One region of the Larkinella roseola genome, then DNA from elsewhere that is predicted to be linked to it. Evidence: riboswitches for the same ligand, from Rfam matches in the RefSeq annotation. Region 1 holds a riboswitch; the other holds the start of a gene.

Region 1 (10,303 bases):
CCGCGATAGTCCACGTCCGAGGGGGTTGCCAGCATGTTGGTCAGCATGGTCAGGTTGCCGCCCAGCAGCGGGCCGGTGGCCTTTCCCGGGCGGTTCAGCGGGTGCGGCGCGGTGGCGTACGGAGCGACCTTCTCGCCAAAAAGCCATTGCCGGAGCGTTTCAACGGCCGGGCCGCCGCCCTCCTGCCCGAACAGTTTGGGCATAACGGCATGCAGACTTTCGACGCCCAGGGTCTGCAAATGGTAGTGGACCGCTGTAATGTCGCTGAAACCCACGACCCATTTCGGATGGTTTTGAAAACCGGTAAAATCCAGCCCGTCGAGCAGCCGGTAGCTTCCGTACCCGCCCCGGACGGAGAAAACGGCCCGAACGTCCGGATTGTCGAGCATGTGCTGGAAGTCGTGGAGCCGCAGGGCATCGTCCCCGGCAAACTGAAAGTGGCTGCTGGTCAGGGACTGGCCTTCCAGCACGTTCAGCTTCCACTCGTCGCGGAGAATTCGGAAAGCAGGTTCGAGGGTATCGTAATCGAGGCGGCTGGCCAGGGCAACGAGGCCAACGGTATCGCCGGGCCTGAGAAATGGGGGAACGCGCATGAGGTATTGTTAAATGCTGAGTGCTGCAAGAAAAGCTTTCGGCAAAAGTAGGGCACCGGCGGCAATTCAGCATTCCAGACCGGGCCCGGAATTTTTCGAAAGGACCCATTCGCACAAACAAGGGTTTCATCTCCCAGACAAAACCCAAAAAATCCCTTCATCCCTAACCTCCATCCATCAGAGTTAATTCTCGAATCTGCGTAATCCCGGTTCAAAGATTTAGCGGTGCTTCCCGCGTCTCGCTCAGCTTCTCGACATCCAGTACGACCATGCCCCGTTTGGCCTGGTTGAACATGGGCACAAACTTATGCCCCCAGCGGATTTCGTCATATCGGTAAGAATACCGGAGGTGGACCTGCTGCGAGAAGGTGTCGTCCACGGCATGCAGGATAATCAGGAATTCGGTATCGGACTCTTCCAGTTTTTCGGGAGTACAGCCCACCAGCGGACTCTCGGCCGTGATCGGATGCACGAGCGTCCAGTTCGTCGGGAAAAACGCGACCTTGCGGCGCTCAAGCGTCAGATTGAAGTACTTCCGGGCGAGGGAGCCGTCGGCGGCCGGTTCCAGCCGGGACATCGTCACGTCGATTTCCACGTCGATGAGCTGGTTGCTCCGCTCGTTGACGATCCGGAACATGAAGGCATTGACATCGAGGTAGGGCGCAAACACGGCCGTTTCGCTGAAGCGGATGCGGGGCGTCGGGCGCGAAAAGCGGGCGTAGAGCAAACCGGTGGCGAGCGCAAAGGTCAGCAGGCCCGTCAGCGACTCCAGCGCGGCGAAGGCACTGGCCCAGAAACCCACCGGACTGATGCGGCCGTAGCCGACGGTGGTCAGCGTCTGAACGCTGAAAAAATAAGCTTCCCAGAACAGGTCCCAGGCGGATTTGCCCCGAATGCCCATCAGGTGTTCGTAGCCCAGCAGCGAGTACACGCCGGCAAAAATGAAGTTGGTCAGCACAAAGGCCAGAATGACCATACCGAAAAACTTCGGCCACGGCATTACGATCAGGCGGTGAAACAAATTCAGTTCCGCCAGAAAAGAAGCGTTTACGTGCCGGACGTTGAAGGAACCATCCTTGTTGAGGAGCCGGACTTTGGTGTCGTTGAAGCGGGTTCCGAAACCGAGGTCGGGGCGTTGTTCTTCCTCTTCGACCAGTTTACTGGCCTGCCGGCCACCCAGGCGAAAAGAGGTCAGTCGGTTTGAAGAATTCGTTTTTCTGGAAACGTGGGCCATACATGCAGCCGTTGCGGTAAGAGAGTGCTTCTACTACAAGGCTTCGCCGAAATAAATTCCGAAGCGGCTTAGATGAATACAACGTCATCGATCACGTCCGTTCCCATATCCCGGTTGATGAGCTGAATCATTTTCTGCTTGGCAATGACGAGTTCGCTGCGCAGCGGGGCGGAGGAGATTTCGATGTACAGAATGCGGTCTTTGACGTAGAGGCGGTTGGTCCGGGAGGCGATGGACTTACCCATCATCTTTTCCCAGAAAGCCTCCAGGTAGGTTTCGTTGAAGCGGGTCTGCAACTGGTAGGACCTCAGCATCAGCCCGATAGCGTCCTTGAGCGAGGTAACGCCCGGCTTCCGGGTGGCGTTGTCTTTGTCGAAGCGGTAAGTCTGTGACATAAATACGGAGAGTCCTGGCACAAAAGTAACACGCAGTACGTATCGGCAAAAGGCCCCCGGCAGATTATTTTACCCCTTTTACGAAGCGGCAGGAACCACTTTGCCAAAAAACCAGCCTCCGAATTGCACCGAACGGGTTTGTTGTTTATACTTGCATATCAATTCTTCGTTCGGGCCGGTTTTTGGCCCAGCCCGGGTAACCGGCACGACGGATTTATACAGAAGGGGGGAGAGACCAGGCTCTGCGAACCTCTGGCAACCTGCCGCACGGCAAGGTGCTACATCCTGCCTAAGCACCCGTCAGCGCATATTCGATGGCGGACCGTTAGGAACTATAAATCACTGATTAGCATGTACTACATCCGATGTTGTATGCCCCACGCGGGCCGTTGAACAATTCTACCTGTCGCTGCGGATTTCAGGACGATCTCCGTGTGCTCCGGCGCATCCTCATGCCCGGTTCTTTCCATGTCATCCATTCATATCCATCTGTCTATACAGGCTAATTCGTAAACCACCAATGGCAAATCCACTGCATTTTGAAACGCTTCAGCTCCATGCCGGGCAGGAAGTAGACCCGGCCACCAACTCCCGGGCGGTCCCCATTTACCAGACAACCTCCTACGTTTTCAACGACTCGGCCCACGGCGCCGACCTGTTCGCCCTGAAAGCGTTTGGCAATATTTACACCCGCATCATGAACCCGACCACCGACGTGTTCGAGAAGCGGGTGGCAGCACTCGAAGGCGGCGTGGCGGCCCTGGCCGTGGCCTCCGGACAGGCGGCGCAGTTCATCGCGCTCAACAACATCCTGAACGCGGGCGACAACTTTGTAACCACCTCCTACCTCTACGGCGGCACTTACAACCAGTTCAAGGTTTCCTTCAAACGGCTGGGTGTAGACGTTCGCTTTGCGGAAGGCGATAAGGTCGAAAGCTTCGAAAAACTGATCGACGAAAACACGAAGGCGCTGTACCTGGAAACCATCGGTAACCCCGGCTTCAACATTCCGGACTGGGAAGCCTTTGCGGCCCTGGCGCAGAAATACGACATCCCGCTGATCGTGGACAACACCTTCGGGGCGGGCGGCTACCTCTTCCGGCCCATCGAACACGGCGCGGCGGTGGTGGTCGAATCGGCTACCAAGTGGATCGGCGGCCACGGCACGAGCATCGGCGGCGTGATCGTCGACAGCGGCAAATACAACTGGGGAAACGGCAAGTTTCCGCAGTTTTCGGAACCGTCGCCGGGGTATCACGGACTGGTGTTCAGCGACGTTTTCGGCGTCAACGGCCCGTTCGGCAACATCCAGTTCATCATCCGCGCCCGGGTGGAAGGGCTGCGCGACTGGGGGCCGGCCATCAGCCCGTTCAACTCGTTCCTGCTGCTTCAGGGCCTCGAAACCCTGTCGCTGCGCGTCGACCGGACGGTGGAAAATGCGCTCGCCCTGGCCCAGTGGCTGGAGCAGCACGAGCAGGTCGAATTTGTCAACTACCCCGGCCTGCCCAGCAGCAAGTACCACGAACTGGCCCAGAAATACCTGAAACGGGGCTTCGGCGGCGTCTTTATGTTCAAGATTAAAGGCGGCCGGGAAGTAGCCGACACATTTGTCAACAAGCTGAAATTAGTGAGCCACCTCGCCAACGTCGGCGACTCCAAAACGCTCATCATCCACCCGGCTTCGACCACGCACCAGCAGTTGTCGGAACTGGAGCAGGAATCGGCGGGCGTAGAACCGGGCCTGCTGCGCATTTCGGCGGGCATCGAGCATATCGACGACATCAAAGCCGACCTCGAACAGGCGTTTGCGGCGGTGGCTGAGGCGGTATTGAGTTAATCAGTTCTCCGTTTTGTGTTTTCTGTTTTGTGTTTTCCGTTGCTTCGCTGGGTGTGATTCTCTGCCATGATGCAACCGAAAACAGACAACCGAAAACACAAAACGGAAAACAGAAAACTAGCATCATTTTGAATCTGCATTACTTCGATTACAAATTTTCCTTTCCGCTCGAAAGCGGAGAAGAACTTCCGGGGTTCCGGCTGGCCTATCAGACCTGGGGCGAACGGAACGACGACGGCTCGAATGTCGTCTGGATTTGCCATGCCCTGACCGGCAGCGCCGACGCGGCCGACTGGTGGGACGGCATGGTCGGCCCCGGCAAGTATTTCGACCCGACGCGGCAATTCATCATCTGCGCCAACGTGCTGAGTTCCTGCTACGGCTCCACGGGTCCGCTGTCGGTGAACCCCCGCACGGGCAAGGCGTTTTACCACGATTTTCCGATGGTCACCATCCGCGACATGGTCGGGGCGCTGGATTTGCTGCGGCAGGAACTGGGCATCGACCGGATTCACACCTGCATCGGCGGTTCGCTGGGCGGGCAGCAGGCCGTCGAATGGGGAATCCAGCAGCCGGAACTAATCAAAAATCTGATTCTGATTGCCACCAACGCCGTGCACTCGCCCTGGGGAATCGCCTTCAACGAATCGCAGCGGATGGCCATTTCGGCTGACCCAACCTGGACCGAAAGCCGCGACGATGCCGGGGCAGCTGGGATGAAAGCGGCCCGCTCGGTGGCCCTCCTCTCCTACCGCAACTACGACACCTACGGCTTTACGCAGGCGCTCGACCACAACGAACAACTGGACCAGTACAAAGCGTCGAGCTACCAGCAATACCAGGGCGATAAACTCGTCAAACGCTTCAACGCCTACACCTACTGGCACCTGTCGAAGGCGATGGATTCGCATAACGTGGGCCGCAACCGGGGCAGCATTATCAATGCCCTCAACCGCGTCAAAGCCCGGACACTGGTGGTCGGCATCCGCTCCGACATCCTGTTTCCGCCGGGTGAGCAGCAGTTTCTGGCCCGGCACATCCCCGACGCCCGGTACGAGGAAATTGACTCGCTCTACGGCCACGACGGCTTTCTGATCGAAGCCAAGCCGCTGACGCAGATCATCCGCCGCTGGATGGAAGAAAGCGCCCGGCAGGATGCCGCCGTTCGGGTGTAATGCTTTTCTTTGTGCATGCGCCGACTGACCGCCGACCAATACGTTTCCGGAGTTCTTGCCCACGACCGGCTCGTGCTGAGCCGGGCCATCACGCTCATTGAAAGCCGCCTGCCGAGCGACCGCGAACTGGCCGGGCAGGTGCTCGCACGGATTCTGCCGCATACGGGCAACGCCGTGCGGCTGGGCATTACGGGCGTTCCGGGCGTCGGCAAAAGTACCTTTATCGAATCCTTCGGCAAACACCTGACGGGCCTGGGCAGGCGACTGGCCGTGCTCGCCATCGATCCCAGCAGCCAGCGTTCGAAAGGCAGTATTCTGGGCGACAAAACACGGATGGAAACCCTGTCGGTGGACCCGCAGGCCTACATCCGGCCTTCCCCGGCGGGCGACTCGCTGGGCGGCGTGGCGCACCGCACCCGCGAAACGATGCTCCTCTGCGAAGCGGCGGGCTTTGACGTCATTCTGATCGAAACCGTGGGCGTGGGCCAGTCCGAAACGCTGGTGCACGGCATGGTCGATTTTTTTCTGCTGCTGATGCTGGCCGGGGCCGGTGACGAACTGCAAGGCATGAAACGCGGCATCATGGAACTCGCCGACGCCATCGCCATCACCAAAGCCGACGGCGACAACCGGGCCGCCGCCGACCGCGCCCGAATCGACTACGCGAACGCCCTGCACCTTTTTCCGCCCGCTCCTACCGGCTGGATGCCGCCCGTGCTGACCTGCTCGGCCACCGAAAACCGGGGCATCGCCGACCTCTGGCAGATCATCACAAAACATCAGGAACAGCTAACCCGAACCGGCCACCGCGACCGGCTGCGGCAGGCGCAGAATCTGGACTGGATGCGGAATTACCTGCGGCAGCAACTGGAAGAGCGTTTCTACAGCCAGCCGGGCATCCGGGAGCGGCTGGAAGCCGTCGAAAGGAAAGTACGGGCCGGGGAGCTGCTGCCCGTGCAGGCGGTGGAGGCGTTGCTGGATAACCAATAAAAAAGGCGTCTGATAGCTCAAACGCCTTCCAATTCTTCGGGTCCGACAGCGGCTCAGTTCACCGTCTGGGGCCGGGCTTCTCCGCAGTACCACTCCACAAACCGCCGGACGCCTTCCTGAACCGAAACGGTGGGCTCGTAACCGATGAGAGTCCGGGCCTTGCTGATGTCCGCAAAGGTCCGCTGCACGTCGCCGGGCTGCATAGGCAGATGGTTCAGCAACGCCGACTTTCCGACGGCCTTTTCCAGCGTACTGATGAGTCCGCTGAGCGAAATCGGGTCCGAGCCGCCGATGTTCAGCACTTCGTAACCTTTGACGCTGTACAGCGACTGCATGATGCCTTTCACAATGTCCTCGACAAAAGTATAATCCCGTGAGGTGGAGCCGTCGCCGAATACCGGAATGGGCTTTCCGTGGAGAATCTGGTCGGTAAACTGGCTGATGGCCATTTCGGGCCGCTGCCGGGGACCGTAGACCGTAAAGAACCGCAGGCAGAAAATATCAAATCCGTACAGGTGGTGAAACGTGTGGCAAAGCAGCTCCGCGGCCCGTTTGGAAGCGGCGTAAGGAGAAAGCGGCCGGTCGCAGGCCTCCCGTTCAGAGAAAGGCACCACGGCCGAATCGCCGTATACCGACGAGGAAGACGCAAAAACCATTTTCCGCACCCCCGCCGTCTGCATGGCCTGCAACAGGGTCAGCGTGCCCTGCACATTCACGTCGAAATACAGCGCCGGGTCCTGCACCGACGGCCGGACGCCCGCCCGCGCCGCCAGGTGAATGACGGCGTCGAAGGGGTAGGCCGCAAACAGCGAGCCCACCAGCGCCCCGTCCCGAATGTCGCCTTCCACAAACGTGTACCGGCTGTTCTGGCGGGCTTCGGCCAGATTTTTCCGCTTGATCGCGGGGTCGTAATAGGCATCCAGGTTGTCCAGACAGACTACCGAATGTCCTTCTGTCAGTAATTTTTCGGCCAGATGCGAACCGATAAAGCCGGCACCGCCAGTTAATAGGATAATCACGTAGTTAAGTCGTTAGTGGATAGAACGGGACGAAAGCTGAAGAAAACGCCGGTCAGCGAGACAAAAGCCGTTATCAGGTAGAACAACAAGCTTACCGCGACGGCAGTTTCCTGAGGCAGTCCTAATACCTGCGCCCCGAACAAAAATGTCAGCTCCCGCGCTCCGGCTCCCCCGATGGTAAACGGGAGAATGGAAACGATCGACGAGAGCAGAAAGATAAACAGGTAACCCGGCACCGACCCCTGCGCATCGATGGCGTAGAGCAGCACCACCATCTGAATCATCTGCGACACCTGCACCCCAACCGACTGCACCGTGGCCCGGAGGAACACAGGCCGGAAGGTCGGCAGGAATCGCTGAATCAGGACGGCGGCCACCCAATGCGACAGGGCAATCAGCGGCAGGGCCACCCAGAACGGCACCGGCCCCTGCGGAAGGTCCGGAAACAGCAGCAGCAGCCCGTATCCCAGCGGCAGAATGCCAATCACCCGGTCGAGCACCGTGGCCTGCACCAGCGGCTTCACGGGCGTGCCGGTCAGGCGGTTGAGCAGATACACTTTATAGCCGTCGCCGCCGATACCGCCCGGCAGAAACAGGTTGTAATACATGCCCAGCCAGTACAGCTTGAGGCTCGGCCCCACGCCCAGCCGCAGACCCACCTGCCCGAACAGACTACGCAGCCGCTCGGCCCCCAGCACCCGCGAAATCAGGTAAAAGCCGGTCGCCAGAGCCAGCCCGCCCGGAGCCGTCCGCCGAATCACCGCCCACACCTCGTCCACGTCGATCTTCCGGAACACCAGCCAGAGCGACAAAGCCGAAAGGGCGATTTTGAGGATGGTTTTGACGTAGCCGGGCACAGTTTTTAGTTAAGAATTAAAAATGAAAAATGAAGAATTATCCGCTTTTGAAACAGCGGCAACTCTACTGGTGTAGGTCTTACTTTTAATTTTTCATTTTTAATTCTTCATTGAACAGGGTTTCTTCCGCCCGGTAGATGCGCCGGATTTTGTACGGTTTCTTGTCCTGCGATTCGTAGTAGGTCCGCATTTGCAGTTCGGTCATGATGCCGAACATGATGAGCTGGATACCCGCGATGACCAGCATAACGCCCAGAATCAGCAGCGGGCGGCCCCAGATGTCGTTGCCGAGCAGTTTTTCGACCAGCAGATAACCATTGATGAGCAGCCCCACCAGCAGCGACAGGATACCCCAGTTGCCAAAGAGGTGCATCGGCTTCCGCAGGTACTTTTTCAGGAACAGCATCAGAATGAGGTCGCTCATCACCTTCAGCGTGCGGCCCAACCCGTATTTCGACTGGCCGACCAGCCGCGGGTGGTGCTTGACGTCCATCTGCGACATTCGCGCCCCTTCGAGCGCCGCCAGCAGCAGGATAAAACGGTGGAGTTCGCCGTACAGGCCGAGGCTTTTGGCCAGGTCCGCCCGGATCACTTTCAGGGCGCAGCCGTAATCTTTCAGGTGCACATCCGACGCCTGCCGGATCATCCAGTTGGCGATGCGGCTCGGAATTTTGCGGAGGAACATACCGTCCTGCCGGTTGGCCCGGATGCCCGCTACCAGGTCGAAATCCCCTTCTTCGGCGCGGCGCAGCATGGCCGGAATGTCGGACGGGTCGTTCTGCAGATCGCCGTCCATCGTCACGATGTACTCGCCCCGGGCCTTTTCGATACCCGCCGCAAGGGCCATGCTCTGCCCGTAGTTCTTTTGCAGGTCGATAATCACCAGCCGGTCGTTGTGAACGGACTTCAGTTCGCCCAGCGTGTTGTCTTTCGAGCCGTCGTTGACAAAGATGGTTTCGTATTCGTAGACGGACATCGCCCGGTCAACGGCTTCAATCATCGGAAAAATATTGCCCTCCTCGTTATAGACGCAGATGACAACGGAAACATATGGTTTCATACGTTTTTGCGGAAAAGAGTGACTTCCGTCCGGCAAAGGTAGGCAAGTTCGTGAATTGATACCCGAAAAATACAGCTTATTGCCGACGAACTACCGCCGATTATTCGAATTGTACCAATTTGGCGGGCCATTGATCGAAGAGCAAGAACTCGTGCAGGACCCGGTAACGCTCGCCCGCCAGACTGGCCGAATCCGCGATGTAGAGCGCGCCGGGAATTTTCTGATCCGTCCGTTTCAGCACCTCGCCCCGGACGACCTCAATGTGGCAGCTGTTCACGTCCGTGGAGCCGTCCCGGCCGATGGTTTCCTTGTAGCCGTAAAGCGGTTTGCCGAGCGACAGTCGGGCTACTTTCTCCGAAGAATCCTTGTAAAACTGCCGGTGTTCGATGCGAGGCGGCAATACAAACCAGTTGAACCCAATCCGGACCACGCCCAGAAACGCGAACAGAATGACGAGCCGGTTGGCCGGTTGCCGCCAGTACTGCCAGGTGACGAAGGCCAGCGCCACAAAAATCAGCGGCACCTGCCACCAGAGGTCGGGCATGTCTTTTGTTTCCGGCATAAAAAAAGGCGTCCAGCAGCCGATGGTCACCACGGTCAACACGATGCCCATCAGCCCGTCCCAGCCCCGGCGGCGCCAGTCCGTGGGGCGGCTTTCGTAGTAGGAATAAGCAAAAATGGTGAACAAGAGCGGCAGCAGCATGAACAGATACCGCGCGTATACCTGCGGCGACGACCAGTAAATGACGAAGTTGACCGCAAACGTCACCGCGTTGAACAGGATGAACGGGTGCAGCGTGGCCGCCCAGGACGTTATTTTCTGGAAAAACGGCATTCCGGACGAGTCGGCTTTCGGCTTCCGGAGCAGAAACACCACCATCAGCATCCAGGGCGCGTAGAAATACAGCATCTGGAAAGGAAACGTCACCAGATGCAGCAGCGTCTCCGTAATGCCAAACTGCACCACCGTCCGTTTGGCGCTTTCGTCGAACAGCACGGCGGCGATCTTCTCAGGCGGGATGTTATTTCGGGTGAAATAGGCAACGTAGTAACTGCCCACCAGCAGCAGAAAAAGGGCCACGCCCGCAAAATGCGCCGGGTGAAAAAGCCTGCGGAACTGGCGAGTGTACAGAAAATAGCTCC
Region 2 (10,303 bases), 660 kb from region 1:
TCGCATTCCAGCAGGCTGAACAGCGTGGCCTTTTCCGTATGGTCCGGACAGGCGGGATAGCCCGGTGCCGGCCGGATGCCTTCGTACTCCTCCTTGATGAGTTGCTCGTTCGTCAGCTTTTCGCCGGACGCGTAAGGCCAGAACTCCTTGCGGACGCGCTCGTGCATCAGTTCGGCAAACGCCTCGGCCAGTCGGTCGGCCAGGGCCTTGACCATGATGCTGCTGTAATCGTCATGGTCCTTCTCGTACCGTTCGAGCAGGGTTTCAATGCCGATGCCTGCCGTCACGGCAAATCCACCGATATAATCCTCCCGGCCACTGTCGAGCGGAGCCACAAAATCGGCGAGGCTGTAGTTGGGGAGGCCCGGTGCCTTCTGGTTCTGCTGGCGCAGAAAATGCAGCACGGTTTTGGTATCGTAAAGCAATTCGCCGGGCGAGGCCGTCACGGGCTGAAGGCCGTGGGCACGACTCAGCTTGTACTCGATGTGCGTGTGCGAGCCGTGGCGCTCGCAGGAAGTCTCGCGGGTAATTGCCTCAAACTCGTGCAGCAGCACGTCGTCGTCCGTCGAGTTGGCCGGGAAGAAACCAACGACTGCTTTGGCTTTCAGAAGCTTGTTGTCGATAATTTCCTGAAGCAGCTTCTGCGCATCGTCAAACAGCTTTTTCGCCTCGTCCCCTACCGTGACATCGTTGAAAATGCTCGGGTACTTGCCGTGCAGTTGCCAGGTCTGGAAGAACGGCGTCCAGTCAATGTATTTCGCAATCTCGGCCAGCGGGTAATCGTGGAAATGGCGGTTGCCGAGGAATGCGGGCTTCACCGGCTCAAACTCCGTCCAGTCGATGGCGGTCCGGTTGGCGCGGGCCTTGTCGATGGACAGCAGCGTTTTGTCGCGCTGCCGCCGGGCGTGCTCCTCGCGCAGACGGGCGTATTCCGTTTTGATTTCCTTAAAAATAACTTCCCGCGTCACCTCGCTTTCACTGACCAGACGGCCCGCCACGGGTACGCTCCGGCTGGCGTCGAGGACGTGAATGACCGGTCCCGAATAATGCGGGTCGATTTTCACGGCGGTATGAATCCGGGAGGTGGTCGCTCCGCCAATCAGCAGCGGCATCGTGAAGCCCTGGCGCTCCATTTCCTTCGCCACGCCGACCATTTCGTCCAGCGAAGGCGTAATCAGGCCGCTCAGGCCGATGATGTCCACGTTTTGCCTGCGGGCTTCGTCCAGAATTTTCTGGGTTGGCACCATCACGCCCAGGTCAATGATTTCGTAGTTGTTACAGCCGAGCACCACGCCGACGATGTTCTTGCCGATGTCGTGCACGTCGCCTTTGACGGTCGCCAGCAGAATTTTTCCGGCCGCCTGCGCATCGCCCGACTTCTCGGCTTCGATGAACGGCGTCAGGTAAGCCACGGCCTTTTTCATCACCCGGGCCGATTTCACGACCTGCGGCAGAAACATTTTTCCGGCTCCAAACAGGTCGCCGACCACGTTCATGCCGTCCATCAGCGGACCTTCGATCACGTGCAGCGGGCGGGCGTACTGGTGCCGGGCCTCTTCGATGTCCTGGTCAATGTAATCGGTAATGCCTTTGATGAGGGCATGTTTTAGCCGTTCCTGCACCGACTCGCCCCGCCAGCTTTCGTCCTGCACGATTTCCTTGCCCTTGGCCTTCACGGTTTCGGCGAACTCGACCAGGCGTTCGGTCGCATCGGAGCGGCGGTTGAGCAGCACGTCTTCGCAGCGTTCCAGCAGTTCTTTCGGAATTTCGTCGTAAACGGCCAGCTGTCCGGCGTTGACGATGCCCATGTCCAGTCCGGCGCGGATGGCGTGGTAGAGGAAAGCCGAGTGCATGGCTTCGCGCACCACCTCATTGCCCCGGAAGGAGAACGAAATATTGGATACCCCGCCCGACACTTTCGCCAGCGGCAGGTTCTGCTTGATCCAGCGCGTCGCCTCGATGAAATCGACGGCGTAGTTGTTATGTTCCTCGATGCCGGTCGCGACAGTCAGAATGTTCGGGTCGAAAATAATGTCCTGGGGCGGGTATTTGACCTTATCGACCAGAATCCGGTAAGCCCGTTCGCAGATTTCGATGCGGCGTTCGTAGCTGTCGGCCTGTCCCTGCTCGTCGAAGGCCATCACGACCACCGCGGCCCCGTAGCGACGCACGAGGTTGGCCCGCTCGATGAACGCGTCCTCGCCTTCTTTCAGCGAAATGGAGTTGACGATGGCCTTGCCCTGCACGCATTTCAGGCCCGCTTCGATCACTTCCCATTTGGAAGAGTCGATCATGACCGGAACCCGGGCGATGTCCGGTTCGGCGGCAATCAGGTTCAGGAAATGAGTCATCGCCTCGACCGAATCGAGCATGCCCTCATCCATGTTGATGTCGATAACCTGCGCGCCGTTTTCCACCTGCTGGCGGGCTACGGACAGCGCCGCGTCGAAATCGCCGGATTTGATAAGCCGGGCAAACGCCTTGGAGCCGGTCACGTTTGTCCGCTCGCCGACGTTCACAAAATTCGTCGTTTCCGTGATTTTCAGCGGTTCCAGTCCGGAGAGCTTCTGATACGGCTCGGCGGGTGGCAACGGGCGGGGCTGGTAGCGGGCCGCCGTCTGGGCAATGGCCCGGATGTGGTCCGGGGTTGAGCCGCAGCAGCCACCCACGATGTTGACAAAACCGTCCTGGATAAAACCTTCGATCTGCGCCGCCATCATGTCCGGCGTTTCGTCGTATTCGCCGAATTCGTTGGGCAGACCCGCGTTCGGATAGGCCGAAACGAAGAAGGGCGCTTCCTTGGCGAGCGTCTGCACGTACGGGCGCATCAGTTCGGCGCCCAGCGCGCAGTTCAGACCCACGCTCAGCAGCGGCAGGTGCGAAACGGAATACAGGAAGGCCTCGGTTGTCTGACCCGAAAGCGTCCGGCCGGAAGCATCGGTAATGGTGCCGGAGACCATGATGGGCAGCGACTCGCGGCCTTTGTCCTGAAAATATTTGTCGATGGCGAAAAGCGCCGCCTTGGCATTCAGCGTATCAAAAATCGTCTCGACCAGCAGCACATCCGAACCGCCTTCGACCAGACCCGCCACCTGTTCGTAGTAAGCCTCAACGAGTTCGTCGAACGTAATGGCCCGAAAACCCGGGTTGTTCACATCCGGCGACAGCGAGGCCGTCCGGTTGGTCGGGCCCATCGCCCCCGCTACGAAGCGGGGTTTGTCGGGGTTCTGCCGGGTAAATTCCTCGGCCACCTCCCGGGCGATGCGCGCCGATTCGTAGTTCAGTTCGTACGCCAGCGACTCCATATGGTAGTCGGCCATCGCAATGGACGTACTGCTGAAGGTATTGGTTTCGATAAGGTCCGAACCCGCCTCCAGATATTGCCGGTGAATTTCCTGAATAATGTCCGGGCGGGTCAGCGACAACAGGTCGTTATTACCTTTGAGGTCGTGTGTCCAGTCGCGGAAGCGGTCGCCCCGGTAATCGGCTTCGGTCAGGTTGTAACGCTGAATCATCGTCCCCATCGCGCCGTCGAGGACGAGAATGCGGTTCCGGAGGAGGTCGGTTATCTTTTTCAAGTGCAAAACAGTTCTAATCCTGTGATACAGGACAAATAATGTGCCCGAAAATTTTCTAAAAAACGGTCGTGGGGCTTATCGTAGAAAGGCGAAAAAGGAGCTTTCTCTTATCTCTCCCCGGTCGGGGTGGAACGTGGCACCGTTTTCTTTTAATGAACAATGAAAAATGAATAATGAAGCAGGTGGCTCATTAGTCATTCATTTTTCATTCTACATTAAAAAAAGGGTTGCCAAGACATCATCGGGTCCAGTCCCTCCGTCTTTCTTGATAAGCATCAGGCAAAAATACAAAAGGAAGTGAGGGAAAACAAGTGGGAAACGAGGGGCGAAAGGCAGGTTGAATTTTGAGTGGTGGAAATCGGAATGATTGATGGGTTGAATGATTGATAGGTTGACGGGCGGGCCGCCGTTGCGGTTAAATTTTGAATGGTTGAATTTTAAATGATGGATGGGCAGAGTCGGCGGCGAATGAATTTTGAATGATGGATGGGCGGGCCGCCGTTGACGGAACGAGGAGAACATGAACGAGGACCGTGACCCAGGGCAAACGTGAAAGGAAACATAAATGAGGGCAACGTGACTTAGGGCAAATGTGAACGAAGGAACTCGTGAACAAAGGGAAACGTGAACGAGGGAAACGTGACCCAAAGCAAACGTAAACGAAGGGAAACGTGAACGAGGCGTAAGAGTAGACCGGGCGTAGCCTTTCCGTCGCGTAGCGACCCAACCGTAACGGGTTGGGTCGCTACGCGACGGATACACGTGTTTGACGTGAAAGGGCTACAAATATTGGGTCGCTACGCGACAAGTGCGCGGGCCGGGATTCGGCTACTACAACCGTCAAATCGCTACGCGACGGATACGAGGGCCGGGAAGACTGGTAGGCTGCAAAGGTTGGGGCGCGTTGCGATTCATGCTAAATCACAGCCGGATTAAGCCTTCCCCTTTTTTCCTTCTGCCCTTTTCTCGCCTCACTCCTTCGCCAGTTGCCCGTCGCCCGCCATCATCTTGTGCAGCGCCAGACCAACGCGCTGGTTGACGACGGGGCTGGCGTGGGCGTCGTTGCGGCCGACGATCCGGTCTTTGGGTTCGATGTCGCCGATGTGTTCGCTAACCTGCAGCACCGGAATCTGCTGCTCCCGGAAAAAGGCTTCGACGGGCCGGGTGTAAGCTTTGGTCAGTTCGAAATTGTGCGAAAACGGAAACAGAACGACGTACATCTTGGCGTTGTGGCGGCGGCTGTAATCCACAAACTGCTTCAGGTCCCGCAGGTGCGTATTCAGAATGGTGGTGTCGGTGTACACCCGTTTGGCGTATTCCTGATAAGGCGCAAAATCGCCGTGCGGGAGCTGGTAATACACGTAATTGAGGAAATAAGAACGGGCAAAAAGCGTCCGGAACGGACCCGGCAGGTCCGAAAAAGGCTGGAAACCCTGCGGCACCACGCCTTTTTCGCTGGCCGCTTTTTCAATATCATTCGGGAAGTATTCCAGAATGAGGATGTCGGGCTTTACGCTGTATTTTTCCAGGCGCTGGTACTCGTCCCGGGTGTCGGAGCCGGACACGCCGAGGTTGTAGACTTCATAATTCGCCCCCAGCTTTTCGGCCAGAATGTTGCCGAACCGCTCCTCGACCCGCTTCAGGCCGTGCCCGGCCGCAAACGAATCCCCGACGAGCAGCACCTTTTGTTTGTTGAGCGAATCGGTATGTTCTTCGTCGCGGTAGCCTTTGGCGTTGACCGGCCACCAGTAGCGTTCGAACCAGACTTTGGAGGCCAGCGTCGTATTGCCTTCGTGGCTCTGGGCCACAAACATAAAAGCAATTTCGAGCACCACGCCCAGTATCAGCAGCAGCACGCCCAGCGTCAGGGCATTTCCGAGCCAGCGGGGCGCCTTTTCGTTCTTGACAATGCCGTAATAATAAATCCGCAGCCCTTCGATCATCCAGAGCAGCAGCAGGCAGCCTTTGGCGAGCCGGATGTACACATTGTCGATGATGCCGCTGTAGGGATACATGAAGGAAATCTTCAGCTGGTCGGGGAAGAATAGAAACGCGGTGAGGACGCCCAGCAGAAGAAGGCGAAACAGACTACTGACTAACTTGGACAGATTCATTGGGCGACAGGTAAAAGTACGAGATGTGGTTCAGGATTACCCGCGAATAATACTCAGGTTTTTCGTTGAAACCAACTGATGGTGAAGCGCCAACCCGCTTTTTATTCACCGAAAGCCCGCTTTAAATACTATTGAGGCGGACCGCCGACATTGGCAAAAAGGTTTATATTTGGCCGTTTGTTTATCACCCCGTCCTGCATCTACCTTGAAATTAGCTGCTATCGACATCGGCTCCAACGCCGCCCGCTTACAGATTTCCACCGTCCTGCACGTGGACGACATCATCAGCTTCAAGAAGGTTGAGTACGTCCGCTTTCCCCTCCGGCTGGGTCACGACGTCTTTACCTTCGGCGAGCTTACGCCCGAGAGCGAAGCCCGCACCACCAAGCTGATGCAGGTCTACAAACTGCTGATGGAACTGCACGAAGTGGAGGATTACATGGCCTGCGCCACCTCCGCCATGCGCGAATGCCGGAACGGACCCCAGGTCGCCGAGCGCATCCGGCAAAGTACGGGCATCGACATTCACATCATCGACGGGCAGAAAGAAGCCGAACTGATCAACAACGTGGTGGTGCAGGCGCTGGACAACCGGCAGTCGCTGCACATCGACGTGGGCGGGGGCAGCACCGAACTGAACCTGTACGTCAACCGCCAGAAAGTCAATTCCAAATCGTTCAAGATCGGCTCGGTCCGGCTGCTGGAAGGCAAGGAAACCAAGGGCGCCTGGGGGAAAATTCAGCAGTGGATCGAGGAAAACATTGACCGTTCGCAGAAAGTGACGGCCGTCGGAACGGGGGGCAACATCAACAAAATCTTCAACCTGGTCCCCAAACTGGGCGACAACTCGACCACGCTGGACGAAATCGAGCGCATGAAAAACTACATCGCCGGATTCAGCTTCGAGGACCGCATCAACAAGCTTCGCCTCAACGCCGACCGCGCCGATGTGATCGTGCCCGCCGCAGAGATTTATATTTCGGTGATGAAATGGGCCGGCGCCGAAAGCATCGTGGTCCCGGACCTGGGCCTCAAAGACGGAATTATCCAGCTCGTGTATTCCCGCCTTTCGAAAAAAGCAAAGAAAAAATAGCCGGACAGACGACCCGCCTGGGTGCGTCTTCCGGCCTTCTTCAGACAGAGAAAAATGGCAGAACAAACAGGTGTTTTGCGTCTTTAAGACGGATGTTCTGCTTTTGCGTCACAATTAATTACCGCGTTAAAAAATTAAGACGCCGCTGGCTTTGAGCTCTTCTTTTCTGCTTTATCAGCCCAATCCGGAAGCCGCACAGATTCCGGATTTTTTCAGCCAGCCGTACTTGTTTGGCCAAGCCAGTCACCTGTTGCAGCAGACAGACCTCCCGCTCCACTATTTCGGGCTGATCGATAGAGCCAGCGGGCTGTCGGTAGCCCGGTGCGGCCTGTTCGAAAAAGAAGGGCTGCTGTTCAGTCCGGGAGCGGCTTCGTTCGGGACCATTGAATTTGCCGACGCGCTTTCCGACCGGGACCTGCACGATTTTCTGGAATTTGTGCTGCAAACGGCCCGGCAGATTCCCGTCCGGCGCATCCGGCTCACCAATCCGCCCGCCTGTTACGGCCCCGCGTTTCTGAAGCGACTGGAGACGATGCTGGAAGACAACGGTTTTCGGGTGCTGGCGCAAACGCCCACCCACCACCTGCCCGTTTCGGACGCGCCGTTTGTGAGTCGGCTCCATTCGTTTGAGCGCCATAAACTTCGAAAAAGCAGGCGGGACGGCTTTCGGAGTGAGATCTGGCAGACGCCGGATGTCGGGCAACTGTTTGCCTTTATCCGGGCGGCGCGGCTTCGTAAAAATTACCGGATGACGATTACCGCCGTTCAGCTAGGCCATCTGCTGAGCCGTTTTCCGGGCGAGACCACGGTGTTTGCCGTCTGGCGGGACGACCGACTGGCGGCGGCTTCCATCGGCATCCGGGTTTCGGACGAGGTGTTGTATCACTTTCAGGGAGCCGACCACGCCGATTTTCTGTCCTACAGCCCCACGGTGCAGTTGGTGGAGTCGCTGTACGAATACTGCCAGCAGCAGCGCATCCCGGTCCTCGACCTGGGAACTTCGGTCAGCGACGGCGTCACGCTTTTCAAAAAACGGCTCGGAGCAGTCGAAGGCAAGAAACGAACCTTTTTAAAAGAGTTATGAAAAGAGTTATGAGTTAAGAGTTATGAATTATGAGTTAAAAGGGGCGAAGCAACTCATAACTCTTAACTCTTAACTCTTAATTTAAAAAGGTCTTCCGGGCTGCTGTGGCCACGTGGTTGATGTCTTCTGATACCCGCAGCGCGAGAATCAGGCCGGCAAACAGGCCGGTCAGCACGGCCGACCGGAACGCGATGCTCAGCAGCGTTTGCAGTTGTCCACCGCGCCACTCGGGCAGCAGGAAGGAAACCGCATACACCAGCGCCAGCGCCAGAATAGCCTTCAGAACGGAGGTAGTAAACGGAACCATGCGGAAGAATCGCCAAACCAGCGCCGATTTGCTGAGGGCATAAAGCAGGGTCGTCAGCGCCGTTGCGATGGCCGCGCCATTGTAGCCGAACAGCGGAATAAAATAGGCGTTGGCCCCGATGGCTACCCCCGCCATCGCAATCACCAGAAAGGTCACGTAGCGGTAGTGTTTCGAGTAGGTAATCATTTCCCCGTTCAGGCCCAGCGCCATATCGAATAGCTTGGACAACGAAATGAGCAGGACCACCCACTTCCCCTGGCTATACAAGTCCGCTTTGGGCAGAATACTGAGGATGCCGTCGATATTGGTCCAGACCAGCAAAAAGGCCAATCCGCCGACGATAAGCTGATTCAGGGATGATTTCTGGTACAGCTCCAGCACGTGCGGGCGGTTATCTTCCCGAATCGAATTCGCCAATAGCGGCGTCGAAATCTGCGTGATGGCCTTGCGGGGGATTTCGATAATTCCGGCGATGTAGGTGGCGATGATGAAAATCGCCGTTTCGGTCAGCCCCTCGCCGTGCGAAAGCATGGTCCGGTCGATGAGCATCACCAGATTGATTCCGACGCCTCCCATCACGATAAAAAGGCCGTAATAGGTCATTTGCCGGAAAAGCCCGCCCTTCAGACGGTTGAAATCGAAGCGCAGGGAGAACCGGCCGAGCTGCGCAATGTACACCAGCAGGACCAGCACGGCCGATCCGTACGACGCGACAATGAGGTAGATGAGCCAGTCGAAATTGTACCAGCCGAAACCAAACAGCAACACCAGCAGCACGTTGGTCAGCTTCAGGTACACTTCCCGGATGAAGGTCGGAATGGCAATCCGGGCGTTGTTGCGGCAGTACGATTCCAGCACGACGATGTAAATCCAGAAAACCGTTAGGGGCACCACCAGCGCGTGGTACTGAATGAGCTGGGGTGACTGCTCGGCGAAATAATTCTGAATCTGCCCTTCAAACAGAAAATAAGCCGCCGTAAAAAGCGCAATGCCGATCAGCGGAAACGACAGCAGAAAGCCCAGAAATCCGTCGTGCCGGTTCTGATCGTTCCGGAAATAGCCAAAGAAACGGTCGCCGATGAAGGGCGTGCCGAGGTGGGCGAAGGCCGCAAAGACCAGACTGTTTTCGAGCAGCAGCCGCGAAATGGCCAGTTGGTCCGCCGACAGTAACTCCGGCGAAACCAGCAATTGATTGACGATGCCAATGCCTACCCCGATGTAGGAACCGAGACTGGCTTTCAGGCTTTGGCGGATGATAATTCCCATTTACTTCCGGTAAATCGCCACCACCGTGGCACCGTCGGTAAAGACGGGCAGGCGTTTGGCTATAAAACGAGTTGTTTTGTACAAGAATGTGGCGCCGGCGCTTTTTCCGAGCGTTTTTTCGAGCCAGAGCCGGTAGGCAATGCTTTTGTGCACCGCCGATGCCGCCTCAACTTCGATGGCCTCCACGGTCAGCTTCATCACGCGGGCGGCGTAGCGCAGGGCTTCGGGATGCCAGAGCAGCATGTGGTGCGGCGGCAGATTGAGGGTGTGGTACGGGTCTTCGCGGAAATAATACGAATCGTTGTTGGGCACCCCAATCGCCAGCAGGCCGCCCGGTTTCAGGCACGCCAGCGCCTGCCGGAAAAATTCGCCTACCTCGTTGACGTGCTCAAAAACCTGAAACGCACAAACGACATCGTACTGTTCGCCCCCTTCGAGCGCGTGCTGCTGGAGGGGTTGGTTGCGGATGGTCACGCCGAGTTTTTCGCCCGCCCGGATGGCTTCGTCGTTCAGTTCCAGCCCGAGGCCGGTGGCTCCTTTTTCGGCCAGCCGTTTCAGAAAATAGCCGTTGCCGCAGCCGATTTCCAGCACCCGGTCGCCCGCTTTCAGCCGTTGAAACACCCGTTCGTGCTCCCATTTCCACGGGTTGTAGTAGCCGCCGTACTTCTGCGACAGTTCGGCGTAGAAGGCCCCGTCGCCCGCCAGCGAAAACGGGTAGTAAAAACGCAGTTTCGTCTGGTTGCATTCGTACACGGGCAGGCCGGTCAGGCCGGTAAAATAGGCGCTCACGTCCATGCCCAGTTCGGTCTGATACCGGCGGAGGACCTCGGCAACATCGAGCGTTTTAACCAGTTGTACGTC

The links. Region 1 has a riboswitch for S-adenosylmethionine ahead of ORG26_RS04435 (O-acetylhomoserine aminocarboxypropyltransferase/cysteine synthase family protein). Riboswitches for the same ligand answer to the same signal wherever they lie in the genome.
Region 2: linked by a shared signal. The riboswitch ahead of metH (methionine synthase) and the one ahead of ORG26_RS04435 (O-acetylhomoserine aminocarboxypropyltransferase/cysteine synthase family protein) in region 1 are both predicted to bind S-adenosylmethionine.

Annotation. Positions count from the first base shown of each region.
Region 1 covers NZ_CP111085.1:1,067,396-1,077,698, forward strand. Annotated here, with positions in the region: gene ORG26_RS04420 (S66 peptidase family protein) at 1-593, opposite strand, end outside; gene ORG26_RS04425 (ion channel) at 805-1,827, opposite strand; gene ORG26_RS04430 (DciA family protein) at 1,896-2,222, opposite strand; SAM riboswitch class I at 2,434-2,563, shown strand; gene ORG26_RS04435 (O-acetylhomoserine aminocarboxypropyltransferase/cysteine synthase family protein) at 2,743-4,059, shown strand; gene metX (homoserine O-acetyltransferase MetX) at 4,188-5,234, shown strand; gene meaB (methylmalonyl Co-A mutase-associated GTPase MeaB) at 5,250-6,224, shown strand; gene ORG26_RS04450 (SDR family NAD(P)-dependent oxidoreductase) at 6,278-7,243, opposite strand; gene ORG26_RS04455 (lysylphosphatidylglycerol synthase transmembrane domain-containing protein) at 7,240-8,100, opposite strand; gene ORG26_RS04460 (glycosyltransferase family 2 protein) at 8,186-9,160, opposite strand; gene ORG26_RS04465 (ArnT family glycosyltransferase) at 9,261-10,303, opposite strand, start outside.
Region 2 covers NZ_CP111085.1:1,730,007-1,740,309, forward strand. Annotated here, with positions in the region: gene metH (methionine synthase) at 1-3,578, opposite strand, end outside; SAM riboswitch class I at 3,683-3,853, opposite strand; gene ORG26_RS07255 (SGNH/GDSL hydrolase family protein) at 4,550-5,692, opposite strand; gene ORG26_RS07260 (Ppx/GppA phosphatase family protein) at 5,898-6,785, shown strand; gene ORG26_RS07265 (GNAT family N-acetyltransferase) at 6,937-7,869, shown strand; gene ORG26_RS07270 (polysaccharide biosynthesis C-terminal domain-containing protein) at 7,946-9,442, opposite strand; gene ORG26_RS07275 (class I SAM-dependent methyltransferase) at 9,443-10,303, opposite strand, start outside.